DNA from 4 places in the Lysinibacillus sp. OF-1 genome. Region 2 is predicted to be linked to each of the others. Evidence: riboswitches for the same ligand, from Rfam matches in the RefSeq annotation. Region 2 holds a riboswitch; each other region holds the start of a gene.
The links. A riboswitch is a leader RNA that binds a small molecule or an ion and turns the genes downstream of it on or off. The one in region 2 is predicted to bind cobalamin.
Positions count from the first base shown of each region.

Region 1: linked by a shared signal. The riboswitch ahead of NV349_RS21215 (hypothetical protein) and the one ahead of cobT (nicotinate-nucleotide--dimethylbenzimidazole phosphoribosyltransferase) in region 2 are both predicted to bind cobalamin.
Region 3: linked by a shared signal. The riboswitch ahead of NV349_RS13470 (energy-coupling factor ABC transporter permease) and the one ahead of cobT (nicotinate-nucleotide--dimethylbenzimidazole phosphoribosyltransferase) in region 2 are both predicted to bind cobalamin.
Region 4: linked by a shared signal. The riboswitch ahead of mmgD (citrate synthase) and the one ahead of cobT (nicotinate-nucleotide--dimethylbenzimidazole phosphoribosyltransferase) in region 2 are both predicted to bind cobalamin.

Region 1 covers NZ_CP102798.1:4,335,125-4,340,802, forward strand. Annotated here, with positions in the region: gene NV349_RS21205 (tyrosine-protein phosphatase) at 71-838, opposite strand; gene NV349_RS21210 (ABC transporter substrate-binding protein) at 981-1,931, opposite strand; gene NV349_RS21215 (hypothetical protein) at 1,915-2,472, opposite strand; cobalamin riboswitch at 2,626-2,825, opposite strand; gene NV349_RS21220 (glutathione peroxidase) at 2,925-3,470, opposite strand; gene NV349_RS21225 (hypothetical protein) at 3,555-4,103, opposite strand; gene ytvI (sporulation integral membrane protein YtvI) at 4,194-5,252, shown strand; gene NV349_RS21235 (C40 family peptidase) at 5,447-5,678, opposite strand, start outside.
Region 2 covers NZ_CP102798.1:1,220,278-1,225,955, reverse strand. Annotated here, with positions in the region: gene NV349_RS05725 (methionine gamma-lyase family protein) at 1-1,047, opposite strand, end outside; gene NV349_RS05720 (trimeric intracellular cation channel family protein) at 1,397-2,002, shown strand; gene cobT (nicotinate-nucleotide--dimethylbenzimidazole phosphoribosyltransferase) at 2,077-3,132, opposite strand; cobalamin riboswitch at 3,227-3,402, opposite strand; gene NV349_RS05710 (DMT family transporter) at 3,475-4,329, opposite strand; gene NV349_RS05705 (hypothetical protein) at 4,618-5,013, shown strand; gene NV349_RS05700 (rhodanese-like domain-containing protein) at 5,559-5,678, opposite strand, start outside.
Region 3 covers NZ_CP102798.1:2,766,969-2,772,646, forward strand. Annotated here, with positions in the region: gene NV349_RS13455 (sirohydrochlorin chelatase) at 1-709, opposite strand, end outside; gene cobJ (precorrin-3B C(17)-methyltransferase) at 724-2,391, opposite strand; gene NV349_RS13465 ((2Fe-2S) ferredoxin domain-containing protein) at 2,396-2,767, opposite strand; cobalamin riboswitch at 2,915-3,096, opposite strand; cobalamin riboswitch at 3,354-3,538, shown strand; gene NV349_RS13470 (energy-coupling factor ABC transporter permease) at 3,682-4,428, shown strand; gene NV349_RS13475 (energy-coupling factor ABC transporter substrate-binding protein) at 4,432-4,704, shown strand; gene cbiQ (cobalt ECF transporter T component CbiQ) at 4,711-5,484, shown strand; gene NV349_RS13485 (energy-coupling factor ABC transporter ATP-binding protein) at 5,481-5,678, shown strand, end outside.
Region 4 covers NZ_CP102798.1:2,289,608-2,295,285, reverse strand. Annotated here, with positions in the region: gene prpD (2-methylcitrate dehydratase) at 1-1,285, opposite strand, end outside; gene mmgD (citrate synthase) at 1,384-2,505, opposite strand; cobalamin riboswitch at 2,699-2,893, opposite strand; gene NV349_RS11105 (NUDIX hydrolase) at 3,142-3,627, shown strand; gene NV349_RS11100 (hypothetical protein) at 3,683-3,964, opposite strand; gene NV349_RS11095 (SHOCT-like domain-containing protein) at 3,974-4,360, opposite strand; gene NV349_RS11090 (DUF2089 domain-containing protein) at 4,374-4,739, opposite strand; gene NV349_RS11085 (ABC transporter ATP-binding protein) at 5,012-5,678, opposite strand, start outside.

The DNA of each region.
Region 1 (5,678 bases), 1.6 Mb from region 2:
GAGGTTTATAGGAAGACAGCGCTTCCACATAAAAAATCCCTCTCACACAGATATGTGAAAGGGGTCATTGTTATGTTAAGCAATAAGCTTGCAATTGCTCTCGTCTAGCAATAGTTAGGCCAAACTCCTGCTCTAAAAACTTAGTCTTTGAGCCATAATGGTAATCCATAGCATCCAATGCTGCTTGTAAATAGTCTTCTCGAGCAGACATTAATGCATAGAATTGCTGTAATTCTTGCTCATTATATTGATGTTGAATAGCCTGTGCCATTCTGTCTACCATTGGACGTAAATGGATATTCGTGTTTAAATAGTCTTCCATAATCGTCTCCTCAGGTACATCTAAGGCTAGCAAAATAAGAGCTCCCCCTATACCTGTGCGATCCTTACCAACTGCACAATGGTGGACAAGACCCAAATTGTCAGGATTTTGTATGGTTTTCATTAACTCTTTAAAAGAAGGATTATTAAACGGCATCTGTGCATAAAAATCTCGGAACATTTCGGGGCTTACTGCTTTATAAAAATCTCTACCACCAGCATTTGTAGGCATTTCAAATGTATGATTGCCCTTCGCTGGTATTTGAATATATTGAGCGTGTGAGAACATAGGGTTAGGATTATGGTGTGCCTCATTATTATCACGATAATCAAAAATGGTTTTAATCCCTAATGTTTCAAATAGCTCTTTATCCGCCAACGTCATTTTCCCAAGAGCCGCTGAGCGGTAAAATAAACCGTTCTTGACAATGCGCCCATCCCTTGTCCTATATCCCCCCATATCTCGAAAATTATAAACTGCCTCAAATGGAATTATCTTTGTCTCTAACTGTTCCAATTACTACACCTCCTAAAATTATCGAGCACTCTTACTTTTATTTTATAGAACTAACTCAATTAATTCCAATTTTCACACTAGGAAATAACAACCCACATAAAAATGGCTAGCTGTCAGTATACAGCTAGCCTTGAATGGTTTCTTATTTAAATAACTCTGGATAGACAGCCTTTGCTACTAGTTCTACGGCTTCCCCAATACGTGGGCCAGGTCGATTAGAGATATCTGTATCAAGAGTCTGTACTGCTTTATTTTGAACTGCTGTCACTGTATTCCATCCATCACGTGTAAGTATTTCACCTATTGGATCCTCTGTGTAGTTTACTGTCGTTAAAATAACATCTGGGTTTTTCACTATGACATCTTCCTCAGAAACTTGTGCCCAGCTGCTCAAGTCAGAAAAAACATTCTTAACATTGGCTGCATCTAGTATTTCTTGCTGGAAAGTACCAGAGCCTGCTGTATAAATATCGGGCTTAGGACTAATTTCTAAATAAACATTTTTCGGTGCTTTTACTTCCTTCACCTTTGCTTTAACGTCAGCTAATTTCGCTTTAATCTCTTCGTTTACTTCATTTCCTTTATCTGCAACACCCATTACAGCTGCGATCTGTTCGATGTCACCATAAACATCATCGAATGTAGCTGCTGATTGAATAACAAACACTTTGATTCCAGCATCTTCAAGTGGTTTCATTGCTTCCTTATCACCAATCGTATAAGCTATAACAACATCTGGCTTCAACGCTATGATTCGTTCACTGTTAAAATTCACAGAATCAGAAACCCGTTCAATTTTCTGTGCTTCCTCTGGGTAAGTATCATACTCAGTTGCTCCTACGATTTTATCACCAACACCTAGAGCAAATAAAATTTCTGTATTACTTGGTTGCAATGATACAACTGTTTTTGGTACTTCTTTAAACTCTATTTCTACACCGCGATCATCTGTCACTTTGTAGTTTGTTTGCTCTGTTTGTTGTGTATCCTGTGAAGCGTCTTTATTTTTAGTATCTACCGAAGTACCACAACCTGCTAAAATCATTGCAAGGAAGAGTACTGTTAGCCATTGAACATTAAATAATTTCTTCATTATTATTCTCCTTTTTCTTTTTCATCGGATATGATTTACTAATAAATGGTATTTCAGCTATCCCTGCTTGTTGATTCATAAAGACAGCCATAACGAAGCACACATTGGCTAATAGGCCTAAATAATCAAAAAGAATAGCTGGAACCTCTCGTTCATCCGATACTTTGTGTAATGTACGATATGATTTTTTTGCTTCACTACGGCAAAGATGTAGAGCAGCGGCAGCCTCTGTACCTTGAGGTAAGACAAAGTTTTGTATCTCTTCCTTCACATGACGAACATAAAAATCATAGCGCTCACTTAGCCAAGCAAGATCCTCTTCTGTTACGGCTAGTTTTCCACGAACCGAGCCATTGACATGGTAGGCCATAGGTAAAATAATCATTAAATCTTCTACAACAGCTTGTACATCCTCTTTCTTAACTGCAGCTAAAGCAACTCCCAAATGCGTAGTCAGACTGTCTGTTCGAATCTCAAAATCAACCGTCGAAGCTTTTTCACGCATAAATGGATAACAAGAATAACGTGCATCTTTTTTCACTTGCGATCCCCCCACTTTTCATTATGAAAATTCTTGCATAAAAAAACGCCGCTCCTTTACGCAAAGGAACGACGAAAATAACATAATAATGGCCAAATTAACATGACATAGCCTATGTATTTGCCGTATATCCTCCTAGCTTCCGAGAAGTTTTTATACGTTCAAACAAAGGTCGGTCTCCTGGCTTGTACAGTTCATTACATAAAAAACGAATGTGTGATAAAGTACCTTCCCATCTCTGTTAAGACAGTGGTAAACCTTTATACTAGCTGTACTTACAGTTGCGGAAACAGCTTCGGTTTTTCACCGAATTCCCGATTATGCTTGTTAGCACCTTTATTCTGCAAGAATAATTCACTTGTAAAGCAGTTTATCATATATTAATAGGAAAAAATAGCTGTGCTTTGAATGGATCGTCACCATTTCTAAAGAATAAGATAAACAAAACTGTTTTATAGTATAGTTTCAATTGCCTGTTCAATATCAAGTTGTGAATCTGTTGGTTCAAAGCGTGCAACGGTCTTGCCGTTAGCATCTACTAAAAACTTTGTAAAGTTCCAGCGAATATTACGACCATCTAAAAAGTTAGGGGCAAGTTGAACAATTGCCTCAGCAAGCATTTTTTCCTGCATGCTCGCCTTGCCAAACTCTCGAAAATCCACTTCATGTTTTAAATAATTGAATAATGGGTGGGTAGTCTCTCCATTTACTTGTACAAGCTCAAAAATTGGGAAGGTAACGCCATAATTCACTTTACAAAGATGCGTAGTCTCCTCGCCATCTTCAGGATTTTGATGACCAAATTGATCGCAAGGAAATCCTAGAACGACAAAATTATCTTTCCCATATTTATCATACATTTTTTGTAAGTCATCAAATTGATATGTAAATCGGCATTGATTCGCCGTATTGACAATTAGCATCGTTTTTCCACGATATGTTTCCATGGATAAAATTTCACCATTAGGTTTTCGTACTAAATAATTATAAATGCTCATGTCTTAACCCCTTTTATTTTTTCATTTATTATAGTTGACTATTCAATAATTTACCAAATAATTTGCACAAAAAACACCATCTCGTTACGTTGAACGGATGGCTGACTTATACTTCTGTTTAGATTTAACGTCCTGCTCTTCATTAATTAAACGATGGGCAATGTCTAATAACTTTATGTCACTTGTCTCGTCATATAGCTTTTTAAAAGATACAATAATATCATGGCGAATGTGAGTCGGATGCTTCTCATCTAAACAAGTTTGAAATCTCTTTGCTAAATAAGACACCACTAAGTCACTTTGTACTTGACCTGCTAGCCCAATTTTCCAAATAGCTTGTAATGCATTTCGAGCTGTAACGGATCGTTCATCATAAGTCACAGCCCAAATCTTTAAAAAATCCTCCAATACCCTTTCTTCTGGGTCACTTTTTGCGGCTAAGGCGCATAAAATTTGTGCAGCACGTGCACGTGCATGACCATCTTTGTATGTAAGTGCTTGTACAAGCTGTTCCCAGACTGCATATGTCCAATCTACGGGTTCCTGCAGAATTTTTATTAGTTCCTCGTAAGATTCAATATCGCGGTCATGCTCTGTTAGATTATTAAAAAGTTGCAAAATCTCTTTCTCCATAATTTATCCCTACCTTTATTGTTTCAGAACGTAATAAAATTTGATTTATGGTACACTTAACTTAATTTTTTTCTCAAAGAAGGTGAGTTTATGAATAAATTTAATGCTAGGAAAATGATTTTCCGATTGATTGTGATTCTTTCTCTACTTGTAGCTGCCTATTTTGTAATCCCTGTATCCATGCCTATAATACTTGCTGGTGTCAGTGCATTTTTCTTAGAACCCATTGTTATGTTCTTTAAAAGGCGATGGAAAATGTCAAGGAAAATTGTAGTTGCTTTTATATACATAGTGAGTGTTATTGTTATCTCTATTATTTGCTATATATCCATTACACAAATTATGTCGCAAATAATTATATTGTCAAAGCAAGCTCCCTATTATATTTCCAAGCTATCAGATATGTGGCTTCATATGCAAGAAAATATTTCTAAATACACAGAGGACTTTCCACCTGAAGTAAGTGCTTCGCTTCAAAAAACCACTATGGATTTCATAAAGAAAGTTGAAGAATCCTTTTTAAGCTTCTTTAATTATAACAAAGTTTCAGCATTCTTTTCAGAGATTCCAAGCCTATTTATCAGTCTTCTCGTTTATATGATTGCTTTATTCCTATTTATGCTTGATTTGCCCAAATTAAAGGAAATCACTTATAAATATTTAAAGCCTAACACAGCAAAGAAAATAAAAATCATCTTAAATCGTTTAAAAGATGCAACATTCGGTTATATGAAGGCACACTTATTTGTAAGCTTTATCATAGGTGGCGTCACACTTATTGGATTACTATTAATCCAACCGAAATATGCAGTTACGATGACCATTATTATTTGGTTAATAGATATCGTTCCTTTCCTAGGGTCCATTATTATATTAGCCCCATGGGGACTATACCATCTATTAATGGGAAACACAGCTATCGCTGTAAAATTATTCATCTTAGCTGCTATTTTACTTATTATTCGTCGTGTCGTCGAGCCTAAACTAATGGGCGACCACATTGGCTTATCCACTTTGCCAACATTAATTGCCATGTTCATTGGTCTACAGTTATTTGGTATCATCGGTTTACTCGTTGGCCCATTTGTTATCATTTTCTTTATTGCCTTAAAAGAGACAGGTGTCATTAAGCTAAATTTTAAAATTTAATGCAAAGTCATTACGCTTCGAGCTTACCTCTAATGCTCCTCTTAAACCACTGGAGATGCAAAATAAGTGTTCATCTCTCCTCGACAAAGGAGGTAGATGAACACTAAAGCAAAATAAAAAAGGTCATCTTTGTATATTTTTTCTCTACAAAGATGACCTTTTCATCATGTCAATCGTCTATTAAATATAGAGGCTTATTGAATACGACCAAAGCCTACTAAGTATTGATTCCACCAATCAAGTGATTCAATTACGATACCATTGTTTTGAGCATCGATCATTGTGTTGTTCCCTAAGTAAATACCTACGTGAGCTACACCAGAACCATAGCTGAAGAATACTAAGTCTCCAACACGTGCTTCACTTGCTGAGATACGTTGAGTTGCTAAATACTGCTGTGATGCTGTACGTGGTAAAGAAACACCT
Region 2 (5,678 bases):
GGCATTTATTGGAGAATTGGCTTGTATTTCACGACAGAAGGCAATCATCTGCTGTGCAGTTTGGAAGGAAACGGATTGGATTAAATCCGTACGATTTGCATCATAGCTTGGAGAAGTGCTCATTCCGATTTCCTCCAGCATAGCTGCTGTAAAGATCGCACCTTTTAAGGCTTGTGATACGACATGTGGGGCTAGGAAAAATCCTTGATAAAAATCTCCTAATGTATTTAATGTTGCCCCTGCCTCTGCCCCAATACCTGGAGATGTCATACGATACGCACATTTCTCTACTAAATCTGCACGGCCAGCAATATAGCCACCAATTTTCGCCAATCCTCCACCAGGGTTTTTAATGAGTGAGCCTGCCATTAAATCAGCACCAACCTCTGTTGGTTCCTTCGCCTCTACGAACTCACCATAGCAGTTATCTACAAAAATAACGGCATGTGGGGCTAATTTGCGCACCTTTGCGCACATATCAGCAATTTCTGCAATCGTAAAGGATGGACGTGTCGCATAGCCTTTCGAACGTTGAATGGCAATCATTTTTGTTTGCGTAGTAATGGCTGCTTCTACACCTACCCAATCAATTGCTTTATTTTCCACTAAATCCACATGTCGATAGCCTATTTTATAATCTTTCAGTGAACCGGTATCTTTGTTACCACCATCGACAATGGATTGCAATGTGTCATATGGCTGACCAGAAATATAAAGCAGCTCATCACCAGGACGAAGGACACCGAATAGACTAAGCGTGATTGCATGTGTTCCTGAAATAATTTGTGGTCGTACAATGGCAGCCTCCGCCCCAAAAACTTCCGCATAAACACGCTCTAAATTATCGCGTCCCTCATCGTCATAGCCATAGCCATTGGATGGATGTAAATGATAGTCACTTACTTGATGCTTGCGAAATGCTGCTAGCACCTTCTGTTGATTATAAAACGCCATTTCTTCTACCTTTGCATGATAGGGTCGAACTTGCTCCTCTATTTTTGACGCTAAGGATAGCGTTTGTGCTGATAAATTAGATGTAAACGTCATTCTTTTCTTCTCCATTTCACAATTGTCCCGCATTTCAATCAGTAAGATCTATCGACTCTCTAAATTGACTTCACTCATTCTAGAATTCCCTAAATAACTACTGGTATATCAACGCTTTTGACGAATGTTTTTCTTTATTTCAATAACATCTTATCAATTTGTATGAACCCCTGCAAAACTTGCCTATTGTTTCTAAGCGAATTTTACGCTAAGCTAATGTGCGGACTTACTTCAAGAAGCGTATGTAATGACTGATTTTGGCTATTAAATTCATAGATTCTGTTACGTCAAAAAAAGTCTTTTAACTTTTAAAAAAGAAGTTCATTTATTGATAGAAGGGGTGAAAGGGATGGCTTGGGAGGTTTTTAGTATTATTGGAACAATTGCCTTTGCTATTTCTGGGGCAATCATTGCCATGGAAGAAGAATACGATTTATTCGGTGTATATATACTCGGTATTGTCACTGCTTTTGGTGGAGGAGCTATTCGAAATTTACTCATCGGACTGCCTGTCACAACCTTATGGGGACAGGATATGATGTTTCAAATTGCACTAGCTGCGATTACGATATTTTTTATCTTCCCGCATCATCTGATTCAGCATTGGCATCGTTGGGGCAACTTCACAGATGCCATTGGCTTATCCGCATTCGCTATTCAAGGTGCACTCTATGCAGTGAAGCTAGATATGCCAATTAGCGCAGTCGTTGTAGCTGCTGTTTTAACAGGTTCAGGTGGTGGTATTGTGCGAGATTTATTAGCTAGACGGAAGCCGCTAGTTCTCCGTGATGAAGTCTATGGTGTTTGGGCTGCTCTCGCAGGGCTTGTTATCGGATTTGAAGTTTTGACTGGAGACATTTTCCTTTATGTATTATTTGCAGTGATTACAGCATTACGCATTCTTTCCTATATGATGAAGTGGCGTTTGCCTTTGCGAAGGTTGAATCGGGCATAGATACTGTAATTGATAAAAAAATGAATAAGCGCAAATAGTTAATGAACTCTTTGCGCTTATTTGTTATTCAGTAACTATTTAGCCAAAAGATTCATGGCTTCTTCTAATGTCACCATATTTTTCATCATAGAACAAGCAGCATCTAAAAGAGGAAAAGCTAGAGCAGCACCAGAGCCTTCGCCTAATCGCATGTTCATATGCAGCATTGGCTCTACACCAAGTAATGATGCGGCAATTTTAGCCCCTGGTTCCTCTGAAGCATGGGAAGGTATGATAAAGTCTTTTACTTTCGGTTCAATTTGATAAGCAATAAGCGCAGCAATAGTCGAAATAAAACCATCAATAATAACAGGTTTTCGGTGACTTGCGGCAGCCAGCATGATACCAGCCATAGCCCCTATCTCTAGCCCTCCAACTTTAGCTAGAACATCAATGATATCGTTAGGATTAGGGTTGTTGAGAGTAATTGCTTTTTCAATTACTGCTGCTTTATGAGCAATCCCTCCTTGACCAACTCCTGCGCCAAACCCTGTTATTTCAATAGGGTCATAGCCAGTCAAAGCAGCTAATATGGCAGTGCTCGGCGTTGTATTACCAATGCCCATTTCACCTGTTCCAAGTAGGTTGGCTCCTTTTGTGATTTCATCTGTTGCCACATGAATCCCCACTTCAATGGATTGAATAGCCTCTTCTCTTGACATAGCAGGGCCCTGTGCCATGTTATCTGTGCCATGTTTAATTTTATGAATGATAACACCTGCATCAAGCGGAATATCTTCTTTTACCCCAACATCTACTGTTACTACCTTTGCATTGGTAATGCCCGCAATCGCACAAACGCCTGTACCTCCCTTAGGAAAATTTAATGTTTGAAAGACCGTAACATCTTGTGGATTCGTTGTTATGCCTTCCTCACAAACGCCATGATCTGCTGCACAGACAATCATCACTTTTTTATCGACCATTGGATATAATTGTCCTGTTATGCCTGAAAGCTGTACGGCAAGTGATTCTAGTTTACCCAAGCTACCTGGGGGCTTACAAAGCGCATCAATTCGCTTTCTAGCTTGGTCCATACTATTCATATCAGCCCCTTGGATATTTTGAATTGTGTCTTGTAATAATTGCATTATTGTTTCTCCTCTCGTTCTACATGAAGACAAAATAAAAAGTCTGTAGTTTATTGTCATGACAAATAAACTACAGACTTTTCCATCATCTATATACTTCCGAAGCAAGTAGGCAGGTCTCCTGGCTCAAGCTCAACATATCATCGTGCCTTCCCAGCGATTCGCTAGTGGCATTTACGATGACACTCCCTTATACAGTGGCGGGTCCGCTAAAGTTTTTCACTTTATTCCCTATTCTCCCTATTGGGCACCTAATGCTTTTATTAAACTATTTATAATCTACGACAGCGTATTTTTTCTGTCAATATTAGAATACTCGCCTTGTACCATTTCTTCGGTTACCTATTCTTTTTCTATTTCGCTTAGCAATGTTGAGCCTAATAATAGGACCGCTCCTATTATTTGTAGAAGCGCCATTTTTTCTCCTATAATCATCGTGGAAATTACTAATGATGTCAGTGGATCAATATAGCTAAGAATGGCTATACTTTGTCCTTTTAACTGTGACATGCCTAAAAAGAACAATAAAAATCCAACCCCTGCATGGACAAGGCCTAATGTAATTAAGAATAGGACTGATTCAAAACTGATTTTCATGACCTGAAATCCTGTAGTTCCAAGTAGATAGAAGCTAAGGAAAAATGCTGCTAAAGAAAGTTGAATCATTGTATTTTCTGGTTCCTTTAAGCCACATATAAATTTATTTGTCAATGTTAGCGCTGTGTAAAAGCATGCCGCGATAAGACCGTAGACAATGCCTATAAAATGCTCACTGTCCCCAGTGCCTTGACTTTGGACAATCAAATATAGTCCGATAAGGGCCACACAGACATACATTATTTTTCTGCCAACTAGCTTCTCTTTTAAAATAATTGGAGATAAACAGATAACGAGTACTGGTGCAAAATAATAACTCAATGCAGCATTGGCAATCGTTGTTGCTTTATAAGCCTGAAATAAAAAAATCCAGTTCCCACACAAGGCGATACTAGAAAGTATTAATTTCCACTTATTTTTTATAATCTCTAATTTCGAAAAACTTTTCTTTTTATAAATAAAAATCACTACTAAAAAACAAGCACCTATTAAACTCATCCAAAAAGCGATTTCACTTGAAGATAACGGAATATACTTGGCAAAAACACCAACTGCTCCAAAAATAATCATGGATAATACAAATGCTAATTTTCCGCTCATTACAAATACCTACTTTCTACGTATAAAGTATTAACCTATACAGTAGAATCTATTGAAAATGAGCAAACTGTTATTGTATGCCTAAACAGTAGATTCTACTGTAAAGACATTGTTGGGGGTGCTATTGAACAAAACATACAAAATCCCTCCTTCACCTACATAATTGTAACATATTTCTGAAAATTAAAGAGTAAGTTTTATAAAGAAAGGGGTCACTAATCCCTTCATACTATTATGAGTATGTACAATATAAGGTAAGTCATAAATTTTCTTTGAGGAGGAGTTAGGATGAATGCAAGAGAATTGAGAAATGCTATTGCGGAGACTTGTGAAAATTATGATAGTCACTACGCTCAGTTAGTGAAACCAATCAATCAGTTATTAATGAATGTCGATGCTAGTATAAGTAACGAAACAGCGAATATAATCATCGAAAATTTGAAGTTATATTATAGCGGGGATAAATACATGACGGAATGTCACTTCGATGAGAGTGAAAATTTCTTAAAAGATGGTCTTGAACTTCTTCAAAAGGGGGATCTTGCGAATGGTACTTTACAAATATATGGTGCTGGTTTAAATTTTTCCAGTTATGCTTTAAAGGTTCGTGGGCAAAAAAATGTGAATCCGTATATTAACTTTGAAAAAAATTTCAGCCTCATCATGAACACACTCCGAAAATAAGTATATAAAAAAGGTGATGTCAATGATAGAAACAGCCACTTTGAAAAGCGAGAGGTTGATTTCCGTTCCACCAGCGTCCTTTCAGGGGGCGTCCGATGATGAGCCGCTTCACTCACTGCGTTCGCTCCAAGGTCCCCTCTGTGACGCTAAATCCCCTAGGAGTGACACTGGCTCCACTCCAATCAACCATATGTAAAAGTGGCTTTTCCTTCTCTTTCATACGAACCGTAGTGAACAAAATAGCCCATTATTTGTCTGATGAGAGAAAGGATAGCCCTTTATTTTCAATGTGAAGAAGTGGTAAGTAACAACACCCCTCCATAAAGAGTAGTGAACACCTTTGCTAAAAAGGTACCATTTTTATGCATTGGAATGGAAGGCTACTTGACTCCCGTGGGATAGTGAGACAGGCGAGCCTCTAAACGGAGCGGTAGCAGAGGAAGCGGCTCGGCGCTCGCTACCAGGAAAGCAAGTAGCCTGCAACGGAAATCCATTTTCACCCTTCACAAAAATGCTATGGATGGTTTTATTTTTCATTATGTCATTTATTTAAATTCTAATTCTCCATCGTAAGCTAGCATGCCGCCTTCAAGATTTGTTACATCAAATCCTTGCGCTTCTAAATAAGCACATGCATTAGCAGAACGAGCACCAGCCTTACAAAC
Region 3 (5,678 bases), 1.5 Mb from region 2:
GTAAACGTTCATGGTAGCCAAAATAATTGGCAATTTGAACAGTACAATCTGGATATTGTTCATTAAACTTCACACACATATCATTCATACGTTCCATTAAAATACCTGTGAATAAAAAGTATGGGAGCATGATGATTTTTTTCGCACCTAATTTAACACAGCGTTCAATACCTTCTTCAACACGTGGATCTGTTACGCCCATAAATGCACTTTCCACATATTTAACAGGTAATTTTTCCCATAAAAGTCGTGTAATTTTATAAAAATCACCATTTGCAGATGGATCACTGCCACCTCGTGCAATCAATAAAATGGCTGTATCTTGTTGCTCTTGTTCTGAATGAAAACCAATTTCCGCTAGACGATCTTGTAAAATCGCAAATATTTCATCATGAATGCCAATGGTTTGACCATAGGTAAATGTAATGTTCGGATAATGCTCACGCGCATGCTCGATCTCTGCTGGAATATGCAGCTTTGAATGGCCTGCATGAAGTAAAATAATCGGAATTACATGAACCTCTGTAGCCCCTTTCTTCACACAATTCGTAATGCCTTCTTCGATGTTCGGTGAAGCAAATTCTAGGAAACATGTTTCCACTAAAAATTGTGCATCAATACGCGGTGTCATTTGTTCAATAAATGTACGTACCTCATCATTTCCTGCTGCTAAACGGCTCCCATGGCCGACAAATAAAATAGCTTTCATCTCTTTTCTCCTCACTAGTCGCCGCACGGAGCTGGCTCTACTTTTATTTTGGAAGACATATCTTGATACGTAAAATGCAATATCTTTTTCACACGTTTAAAATATTTAAATAAACGTTCATTTGGGTGAGCATTTGCTTTATATTCTTCAATAATATCTGTAATTAGTGGAATCAGTTGTTCAGGCTCCAACCCTTCTACAACAGGCTGTGCTGCATGGGCCGTACGACCAACTGGCTTCGCCCCAATAAAGACATCAAATTTACTTTTGCGATAGACAATACCAATATCATCAAATACAGCCCGGTAACAGGCCATACCACAGCCGTTAAAACCGATATTTAATGTTTTCGGCAAAGACATTCCACCTAATTTTTGTTGTATTTCTTCTGCATAGGGAATCGAATCGGCCTTTTCACCATAGCAAAAATCACAAGCCTTCAAGGATAGCACATCACCAATCGGCGCTAATAAAAAGCCTACTTCCTGTAATTTCTCCGTGATACGTTCAGGGGCAGTCGTTGGGATTTTCAAATGGATTTGATGGTCTGGTGTATATTCCATCGTCCCCTCTTCCCCAACGACCTCTGCTAACGTCATCATTTGCTGAGGTGTGAAAAACTTATTCACCACTCCTGGGCTTACAGCTAATTCAAAAATGGATTCTATTTTTTGCTGTACAAGTTTCGGCGTTACTTTGACTGCACTTGTTCCTTTCACCATTGCGAGTGCCGCTGTAGCCATTTCAAGTGCTGTTTTTTTTGGCTTTGGCGTAGCGGCTACACTGGGTTTATTAAAACGCCCTGCATTAGGATCTGCTGTAAAGTCTTGTCGTGCAGTCCCTGTCTCTTGGTTCATTGCCCAAGGTTCATTTTCTTCACGTAAACGTTGATGTGGACGTAAGGGTTGTTTTTCTTCACCCAATGTATATTTACGTTGATAGCCACGTGGTGTAATCATTTTATTGTCATAGAAAAATGTCGACGAATTACCAATAATGACTGTCGTCAGCATTCCAATGTCATGCTCCAGCATTTCGGCTAATGTTGTCATCGTCACTTCTTGACGATCGCGGTAAGCACTTTTCACAAGTCCTACTGGTGTGTCAGGCGAACGATATTCTAAGAGAATGCGCTGTGCTTCGACAATTTGTCTTGTTCGGCGACCGCTTTTTGGGTTGTATAAAGCGATTACAAAATCCGCCATAGCGGCTGCCTCGACGCGCTTGGCAATTAAATTCCATGGTGTTAGATGGTCACTTAAACTAATCGTACAGGCATCATGCATAATCGGGGCACCAAGTAAGCTAGCACATGAATTGATGGCAGAAATACCAGGGACAATTTCTACCTCAATCCCCGTTGCTTCTGTCCAGCCTAGCTCAATCAATACCTCATACACTAATCCCGCCATACCATAGACACCCGCATCACCACTTGAAATGACTGAGACAATGCTTCCAGCCTCTGCTTGGCGCACCGCTTCCTGCGCACGGGACACCTCTTCGGTCATTCCAGTACTGACAATCGACTTCGCACTGACTAAATCTTGAATCAACTCCACGTAGGTTTTGTAGCCTATGATCATATCACTTTGTTGTAATGCCTCTACCGCCCGTGTCGTAATATGCTTAAAGTCTCCAGGTCCAAAGCCCACTACGAAAATTTTTCCTTTTTGCGCCATGTTGTTACCCCTCTTTCACCTTTTCGATCCCTTTAATGGCTGTCGTTTGTGCTGTACGCTGTAATGTACCTTCACGAAGTGTAAAGACATGTTCGTTGTATAAGGATTCATGATGTAAATCTTGTACAAGTGTTCTAGCATGCTCTGTTGATGGTACACGATACCAATTCCCTTGCGGATAGGCGATGACCACACAAGCATCCTTGCATCGTCCATTACAGCGCGTTCTTGTTGTATGTATCTCTTGATCAAGTGCTTGCTGTTGTATTTCTTCTCGAATAGCTAGGGTAATTTCCTCCCCACCTTTGTTCATGCAACTACTACCATTACAAATAAAGAGATGTGTTTTCATCCCCTCTAAATTCCATGTTGTCATCTTCTGTCTCCCCTCATTTGCTTTCTGGAAAAAGAAAAACCTTTACTCTAATTACGAAGAGTAAAGGTTTTGTAGAAGCCAAATAAAAACGAATAAAATAAAATACAGGTACTCGCTCTTGCTTCAACTTCTCCCTCCGAAAAGTTTGCATGCACAATCAAATAAGCAGGTTTCCTGACTTAAGCTTCATTTTACTATCGCACCTTCCCAAGTTTGCACCAGTGGCTTTGCGATTTCATCAGCTATTACAGTAGCGGGGGCTGTATTGGATTTTCACCAATTTCCCTATTATCTCGAGTTATTCGAGCACTTATCGACGTTTTATATGAAATTTATTATCTTCTTAATAGAATAGAAAACTGTCTCTATCATATCTCATTATTTTAAAATTTCAATATTTCTATAAAAATTTATGACAATTTTATCAATTTTGTGTGTAGACCGGGTATAAAAATTATAATATCTCCCTATTTATGACAATTCAGTAGTTATCAGAATCTTCTCTATTGACCTTCAATTGAAAATATTTTTAAAAAAAGTATAGCATATTTATGGAAAATCATGTTACACTTTGTCGTGAAATCTCACAACTTAATGTTTTTTCGGTGTAAAATACTTATCATTTTGCTTAAAAGGGAAGCCGGTTTGAGTCCGGCGCGGTCCCGCCACTGTATTAGGGAGCTTTATAGAACATGTCACTGTCCAACGGATGGGAAGACCTATAAAGTGTTGAACTAGAGCCAGGAGACCTGCCGAAAAATATGTGATCGTTTCAGCCTACGAGGATAGGTGTGCGGCTTAGCAGATGAGAATGTTATTTGCTTTTTTAGCTATGCACTTTTCCAACAACGGAGAAGTGCTTTTTTATTTACGCACGCTACATTCTAAAAATCTATTAGTAAGGAGGAAAGCTTTTGAAATTTTCATGGTGGAAACTTAGTTATTTTTTATTGGCCTTTTTACTCGTGCCAAAACGTGCCTTTGCTATGCATATCATGGAAGGTTTTTTACCAATCGAATGGGCTATTTTTTGGTGGGTCATCTCTATCCCATTTATTATTCTAGGATTGCGCTCCATTCGCAAAACAATTGAAGAAAACCCTGAAACCAAAATGCTTTTAGGTCTTTCAGGAGCCTTTGCTTTTGTGCTGTCGGCGTTAAAAATCCCTTCGGTTACAGGTAGTTGCTCCCACCCAACTGGTGTTGGACTTGGAACGGTTTTATTCGGACCTCTCGCTATGAGTGTCATCGGAACGATTGTTTTATTATTCCAATCTTTATTATTAGCACATGGTGGGATTACCACTTTAGGAGCGAACGCCTTCTCTATGGCGATTGTAGGCCCATTTATTGCTTACTTTGTCTTTAAAGGGGCTCAAAAAATAGGGTTGTCATTTTCACTAGCTGTTTTTTTTGCTGCGATGCTTGGTGACTTAAGTACATATGTTGTGACTTCTGTACAGTTAGCATTAGCCTTCCCTTCAGAGGTTGGCGGCTTTATGGCATCGTTTACAAAGTTCGCAGGTATTTTTGCCTTAACTCAAATTCCGTTAGCGGTGAGTGAAGGAATTTTAACGGTCATTGTGATGAATTTCTTGAAAAAGTACAATGTCAGCGAATTAAAAATGTTGCGTGTTTTCTCAACAAAGGAGGCACATTAGTAGATGAAACGAAATTTATTACTATTAGCGATTGTTGTGCTGTTAGCTATCATCCCATTGTTTATACAAAAAGGTGCAGAATTTGGTGGTGCTGATGGAGAGGCAGAAGCAGCCATTGGCGAAATCAATGCAGAATATGAACCGTGGTTTGAAAGCTTATGGGAGCCACCAAGTGGTGAAATTGAAAGCTTATTATTCGTGCTACAGGCAGCTATTGGAGCTGGTTTTATTGGCTACTTCATCGGCTATATGCGCGGCAAGCATAAAGAAGGTTAACCCGTTATGTTACTCATTGATAAGTATGCGTATCTTAATAAGCTAGCGTCCGTTCATCCGCTAGAAAAAATGATATTTTCAATTGGTCTACTTCTCGTAACGCTCATCATGAGAGATGAACGACTTTCACTCATTACATTTTTTGTAATGAGTGCTTTTATCATTTTAGGTGCAAAAATTCCGCTTACCTACTATGTTAAGTTATTATTGCTACCTGGATTTTTCTTACTAACAAGTCTTGTATCCATCTTGCTGTCAATCACACCAGCAACTCATGTATTACCTGCCCATCTGTGGTCTTTTACGTGGATGAATTGGACAATTTTCATCGGAAAAGCAAGTGCCCTGTCCGCCCAACAATTGTTCTTTATTGTCCTTGGCAGTAGTAGTTGTTTATACTTTTTAATTTTGACCACATCCGTACAAGGGATTTGCTATGTGCTCCGACAATGGCGACTGCCCTCTTTATTGGTTGAGCTTATTGAACTAACCTATCGTTTTATTTTTATATTTTTAGAAAGCATGTACAGAATACATCTTGCCCAGCAAGCGCGTCTTGGCTACCATTCTCCAATGCAATGGCTACGCTCCGTATCCATGCTTATTGTGGCGCTATTTGCTGAAATGTTTCAGCGTAGTCGTGAGCTTAATAATGCCATGCAGTCACGGGGTGGCGAAGCCGTCTACTGGCAAGAGATGGGCTCCTATAGCAAGAAAAATTGGCTAGGCATAGCGACACTATTCCTATTCCTCATTGTATATGGAGGGTACTTCTCATGACAGCATTCTATTTTGAACTAAACCGCTTGTCCTATGCCTATGCAGATGGTACGAAGGCATTGTCAGACATTACTTTACACATTCCAAAAGGAAAAAAAATTGCCATCCTTGGTCATAATGGCGCTGGAAAATCAACATTGTTTCAGCATCTTAATGGTATTTTACAACCGTCAGCTGGGACGATTGTTTTTGAT
Region 4 (5,678 bases), 1.1 Mb from region 2:
CCTCACGACGGAAACGGTGTCCTAAAGGATATTCACATTCAATAAGCTCAGATGATGTGCCATCTTTGTAATAAACTTGAACAGCATTGGCAATCGAACGTTTCTCAGGATCTAGGTAATCAATTGTATATTGGGGTTTTTCCACAACCACCATTTTATTTCTTAAATTATCGATACGTGGATCTGCAGCCACTTCATCTTCATAGTGGTCTGCTGTAATATCGCCATAGATAAGCCCTATTGCTGTAATGTATTGAAGACAGTGATCACGATCAGCTGGGTTATTAAGAGGTCCTTCCTTATCGATAATTCGTATAGCGGATTCATGGGTCGTAATTTGAATGCGTTCAATGTCCTGTAAACGATTTTTCACTTCATTGTGTAAATGAACGGCACATTCGGCAGCTGTTTGTGCATGGAATTCAGCTGGATAAGAAACTTTAAATAGAACATTTTCCATCACATAAGATGCTAGTGGTCTAGCAAGCTTTAATTCTTGCTTATTAAAGAGAACATCTTGGAAGCCCCAGCCAGGTGCAGATAAGGCCGTTGCATAGCCCATTTCGCCTTTCACAGCCATCATGGCTAAGTGTACTGCCCTGCTTGTTGCATCACCAGCAGCCCATGATTTTCTAGAACCCGTATTCGGTGCATGGCGATATGTTCGTAGGCTCGAATTATCAATCCAAGCATTTGATAAGGCGTTGACAATTTCCTGATGAGTGCCACCTAATGCCTTTGTCACAACAGCTGTTGTCGCAATTTTGACAAACAGTACATGGTCTAACCCAACACGATTTAAGCTATTTTCTAATGCGAGAATACCTTGTATTTCATGGGCCTGTATCATCATTTCTAATACGTCTTTCATTTTAAGTGGCTCTTTCCCTTCAGCAACACGCACGCGACTCAAATAATCAGCCACAGCTAATATGCCCCCTAAATTATCGGAAGGGTGTCCCCATTCAGCCGCAAGCCAAGTGTCGTTGTAATCCAGCCAACGAATCATACAACCGATATTAAAGGCACCTTTTACAGGATCAAGAACATAGGAAGTGCCTGGAACTCGTGTACCATTAGGAACGACTGTGCCTGGTACTACTGGGCCAAGAAGTTTCGTGCATTCAGGATATTGTAAGGCCAAAATGCCACACCCTAATGTATCTAATAATACATAGCGTGCCGTTTCGTATGCTTCTTCACTTGTAATAGTTGTATTGACTACATAATCCGCAATATCTGTAAGTAATTGATCTGTCTTAGATATGTCATTTGTTTTAATCATCTATATCTTCCCTTCAAGGCATGAATTTGATATACTAGTATGCTGATAGGCATTGGTCAGAATGCCCATCAGCTCTATGGCGAGTTGTTAAAACTTGATTATACCGACAATTCTTCAAGGTTATGACGCTCGCCAATATAATGGACACGAGGTCTAAATAATCGGTTATTGTCATGCTGCTCAATGACGTGAGCACATAAGCCAATTGTTCGTGAGCCAAAAAAGATAGGTGTATAGATTTCAATTGGCAAGCCAAGCATGTAGTATACTGGTGCTGCATAATAATCTAAATTTGGGTACAAGCCCTTTTCTTGTGCCATCACCTTCTCACCAGCTTCACACATGTGATATAAGCGATCATCCCCTTGTGCCAAACATAATTTATGCAAAGCCTCTTTCATAATTTGTGCTCTTGGGTCCATCTTTTTCATATAAACACGGTGACCAAAGCCCATAATCTTTTCTTTATTTTGCAGTTTATTTTTCAGCAAGGCTTCAAAGCCTGCTACTGTTTTGGCTTCTAGAAGCATGTACATGACTGCCTCGTTGGCCCCTCCATGTAAATTTCCTTTCAATGATGCGACAGCTCCAGTTAAAGCACCGTACAAATCAGATTGTGTAGAGGCAATAACACGAGCTGTAAACGTCGAATTTGGCATCTCATGCTCACTATATAAAACGAGAGACTGATCAAAAATTTCTTCTTCTAACGCCGTTGGTTTTCTACCAGTAATCATGTAATAAAAATTGGCGCTATAGGAAAGCTGACTATCTGGCTCCACAACATCTTGTCCGTTTAAGACACGATAGCTATTGGCTACGATGTTAGGCATACCGCCTAAAAGTCTATAAGCTCGCGTCAAGTTCATTTCAGTAGAACGATCATTGATGTGCTGATCAAAGCCTGCTAAAACAGAAATTCCAGTTCTCAGTCCATCCATCGCATGTGTTTCATTAGGCAAGAGCTTGAAGATTTGGAAGATCTCTTGTGGAACCTGATAATGTGCTTTTAATTTGTCCTGTAAGTCAGCCTGTTGCTCGGCAGTAGGAATTTCGCCATGCAGTAGTAGGTAGACAATGTCTAAATACGAATATCTTTGTGATAATTCAATCAAGTCGTAGCCTCGAATAACAATTTGACTTCCTACAGTGTCTAAAAAAGATAATTTTGTTTCAGCAGCAATGACCCCATCAAGACCTGGTGAATAAGTTAACTCCATTCAATGACAGCCCCTTTGTTTAATTATTCTTGTAAGCGTTACCATTCCAACACGAAAGAACAACAAAAAAACAACTTCTACCCCTTTTTAGAAGTTGTTAATCTACAAAAGCATGACAGACCAAATAACAGTGAATTTACAGGAATTCACAAAAATCATGCAGTAGCTAACACCTCCCTATCCTCGTAGGTCAATTGATGCTTATTTTGTGGCAGGTCTCCTGACTTATAATCAACACTTCAATAACACCTTCCCATTTTGACAAACAAAACAGTGGCCTTGTTATCGAGCTCCTAAATACAGTTGCGGGACAGTGTTGGACTCTCACCAACTTCCCTTTTAATCAAATGGAATGAACCCCATTTGAACCACCAAAATTTAGCATATTCAATTTGTCTATTTACCTTAACATAGAGTTTTCAAAACAATCAATATAGGTAAAATTCAGAAAAGACTGATTATAAAAAGCTATTTTTCATTTTTGATTGACTATTCTGCATTTTTGAGCATTATTTTGTACAAAAAAAGATTGTTCATCTATACCAATAAATCCATTTTCAAGGGTTATAAGTAAAATAGAGGTCTTTATAATAAAAAAGGCGAATAGTTTTTTTATAATATAGAGGAGGAGCACATATGGGCTATATTTCAGAATTAAGGAAACACATCGGTAGTAGACCGATTATCAGTATCGGGGCGACAATTCTTGTAGTCAACGATGATAAGAAAATTCTCTTTCAACATCGTTCAGATACGTTGGATTGGGGATTACCTGGTGGCTCAATGGAACTGAATGAAACGCTAGAAGAAGCTGCTACTCGTGAACTTCATGAAGAAACAGGACTGGTAGCGAATGAATTGGACTTGATTGGTGTTTTTTCAGGGCCAGATTATTATTTTCAATATCCAAATGGGGATGAAATCTATACAGTTATTCATCTTTATAGTGCGAAAAATGTCAGTGGTATACTAGAGATGAGGGATGGTGAGAGTTTGAATCTTACCTATTTCAGTAAAAATGAGCTACCAGATTATCTTGAGAAAAGAACAAAAACACGCTTAGACAATCTAGAGGACAAATTGTGGAATTTAGATAGTTCTTTTGCAAAGAATTCTCTTTAAATAACAAAGAGCATGCTTTTTATGAAAACATGCTCTCATCTTAACTATTAGGCTATTACAGTCTAACCTTAACCTCTGTACCGTCTTGCGCCTTGACATCTACTAGCACGAGCCCTTTATAATTTTGTAGTTCCTTGATAATAGGCTTGAGCATTTCTTTGTCAATGAATGGAAAGGAAAAGTCGATTTTTTTTCTGTCGAAGTATGCCTTTGTCCATTTGTTGACACTTTGCTGAATCCATTTTGAAGTCAAAATGGAAAGAACAATGGTTAGCACAGCATATGGAACAGGAACGGTAAAGCGAACGTCTTTTGCTTTCACTTTTACATGCATCATAAGTCGCCTCTACTCAATGAAAACTGAAACGGTATCTCCGTTTGCCGATTTTATGTCCACAATTTGTCCATCTAATTCATTTTCGATGGCTTCAAGAAGAAGATTGATATCGATATCTTTCACGTATTTTTCCGATTGCGGAATACTCGCAGCGATACTGTGTCCAGCCATTAACACAGCCTTGACAAGTTTTATAGGCAAATTCACAGTGACATTATCATTTTCAGTGGACACCACACGAACCTTTAACGTTTTATCTAAATACTTCGTTTTTTCCAGAAATTTGTTACCTGACTCCTCTTTCTCTTGTAACACTTGAATCAGCTCTGACCCTTTTTCAGCATCAATTTTCCCCTCTTGAATCATGGTTAACACTTTAGTAATTTCCTCTTTCATGTAGCATTCCTCCCTATTCGTCTTTTAAGAGCTTTATGGCCTCATCAGTTGTGATTTCGCCATTTTCCAACATGCTTACAATTTTTTTCTCGTCTACTTCATTTTTCTTCTTTTGGACATAGCCAAGAGATGAGATAATGTCATTTAGCTTGCCTCGCACAGTTGGGTACGAAATGCCCAGTTCCTTTTCTACTTCCTTAATATTCCCTCGACATATTAAAAATACTTCCACAAAATGAAGCTGATCCTGTGATAAGGATGCTAGCTTCGACAATTCAAACTCATTTTCAATCGTCGTTTGACAATGAGAACACTGTAACTTCGTAATTTTTAATGTTTTACTGCAGACAGGACAATTTGTGATTACTTGATAAGCCATAGTGAACTCCTTCCTTTAAGTTAAATTGATTATATACCAAATAATTTAAAAAAGTAAATAATAAAATTAATTTATTCAATGAAAATATCAATAAAGTTAATTACCTAATTAATATTATTAATAAAAAGAAAAACACCATTCTAATGCAAAATGGCGTTTCTTTAATAGATGACTCTTACTAATGTTTGGAGCAAATGAGGTAATCCAACTGGCCTCTATCATTACCAGCCCATACCTCCATGACCATTGTATACGTGTTTTCTATATTATGATCATTTCGTTTTATGTTTTCTTTCTCGCGGGTGTGAAGGCAAAATAGCATGATATAATTGTTGTGAAGCGGGATGCTGATATGCTCCATCCTTTCCAATCTCCTCCACTAGCCGACCATGCTGCATGACAAGGATACGGTCTGACATAAAACGTGTTGCCTGTAAATCATGCGAAATGAAAATGTAGGCAAGCTGTCGCTCTTTTTGAAGTGTTTGTAGTAACTGTATAATCTTCTTCTGTAAAATCATATCAAGACTGCTAATCGCTTCATCTAAGACAATTAATTTTGGCTTTAGCGCAAGAGCTCTAGCGATGTTGACTCGTTGCTGTTGCCCCCCACTAAGCTGCGAAGGATAGTTTTGAGCCATTGCTCTCTCTAACTCTACACAGTCTAGTAATTCCCTTACTTTATGTTGTCGCTCTGTTTTGCTAAAATGCTCGAAATTCAGAAACGGTTCTTCGAGTATTTCAAAAATCGTCTGCTTCGGATTAAATGAATGATAGCTATTTTGAAAAACTGCCTGTAAATCTCTACGTATTCTTTTTTTATGCTTGCTTGGTGCTTCGTATAAATTGACACCTTGAAAGAGCAACTCCCCGTTTGTTGGTCGTTCGATTCCTAAAATAATACGACCTAATGTGCTTTTTCCTGAACCACTTTGACCG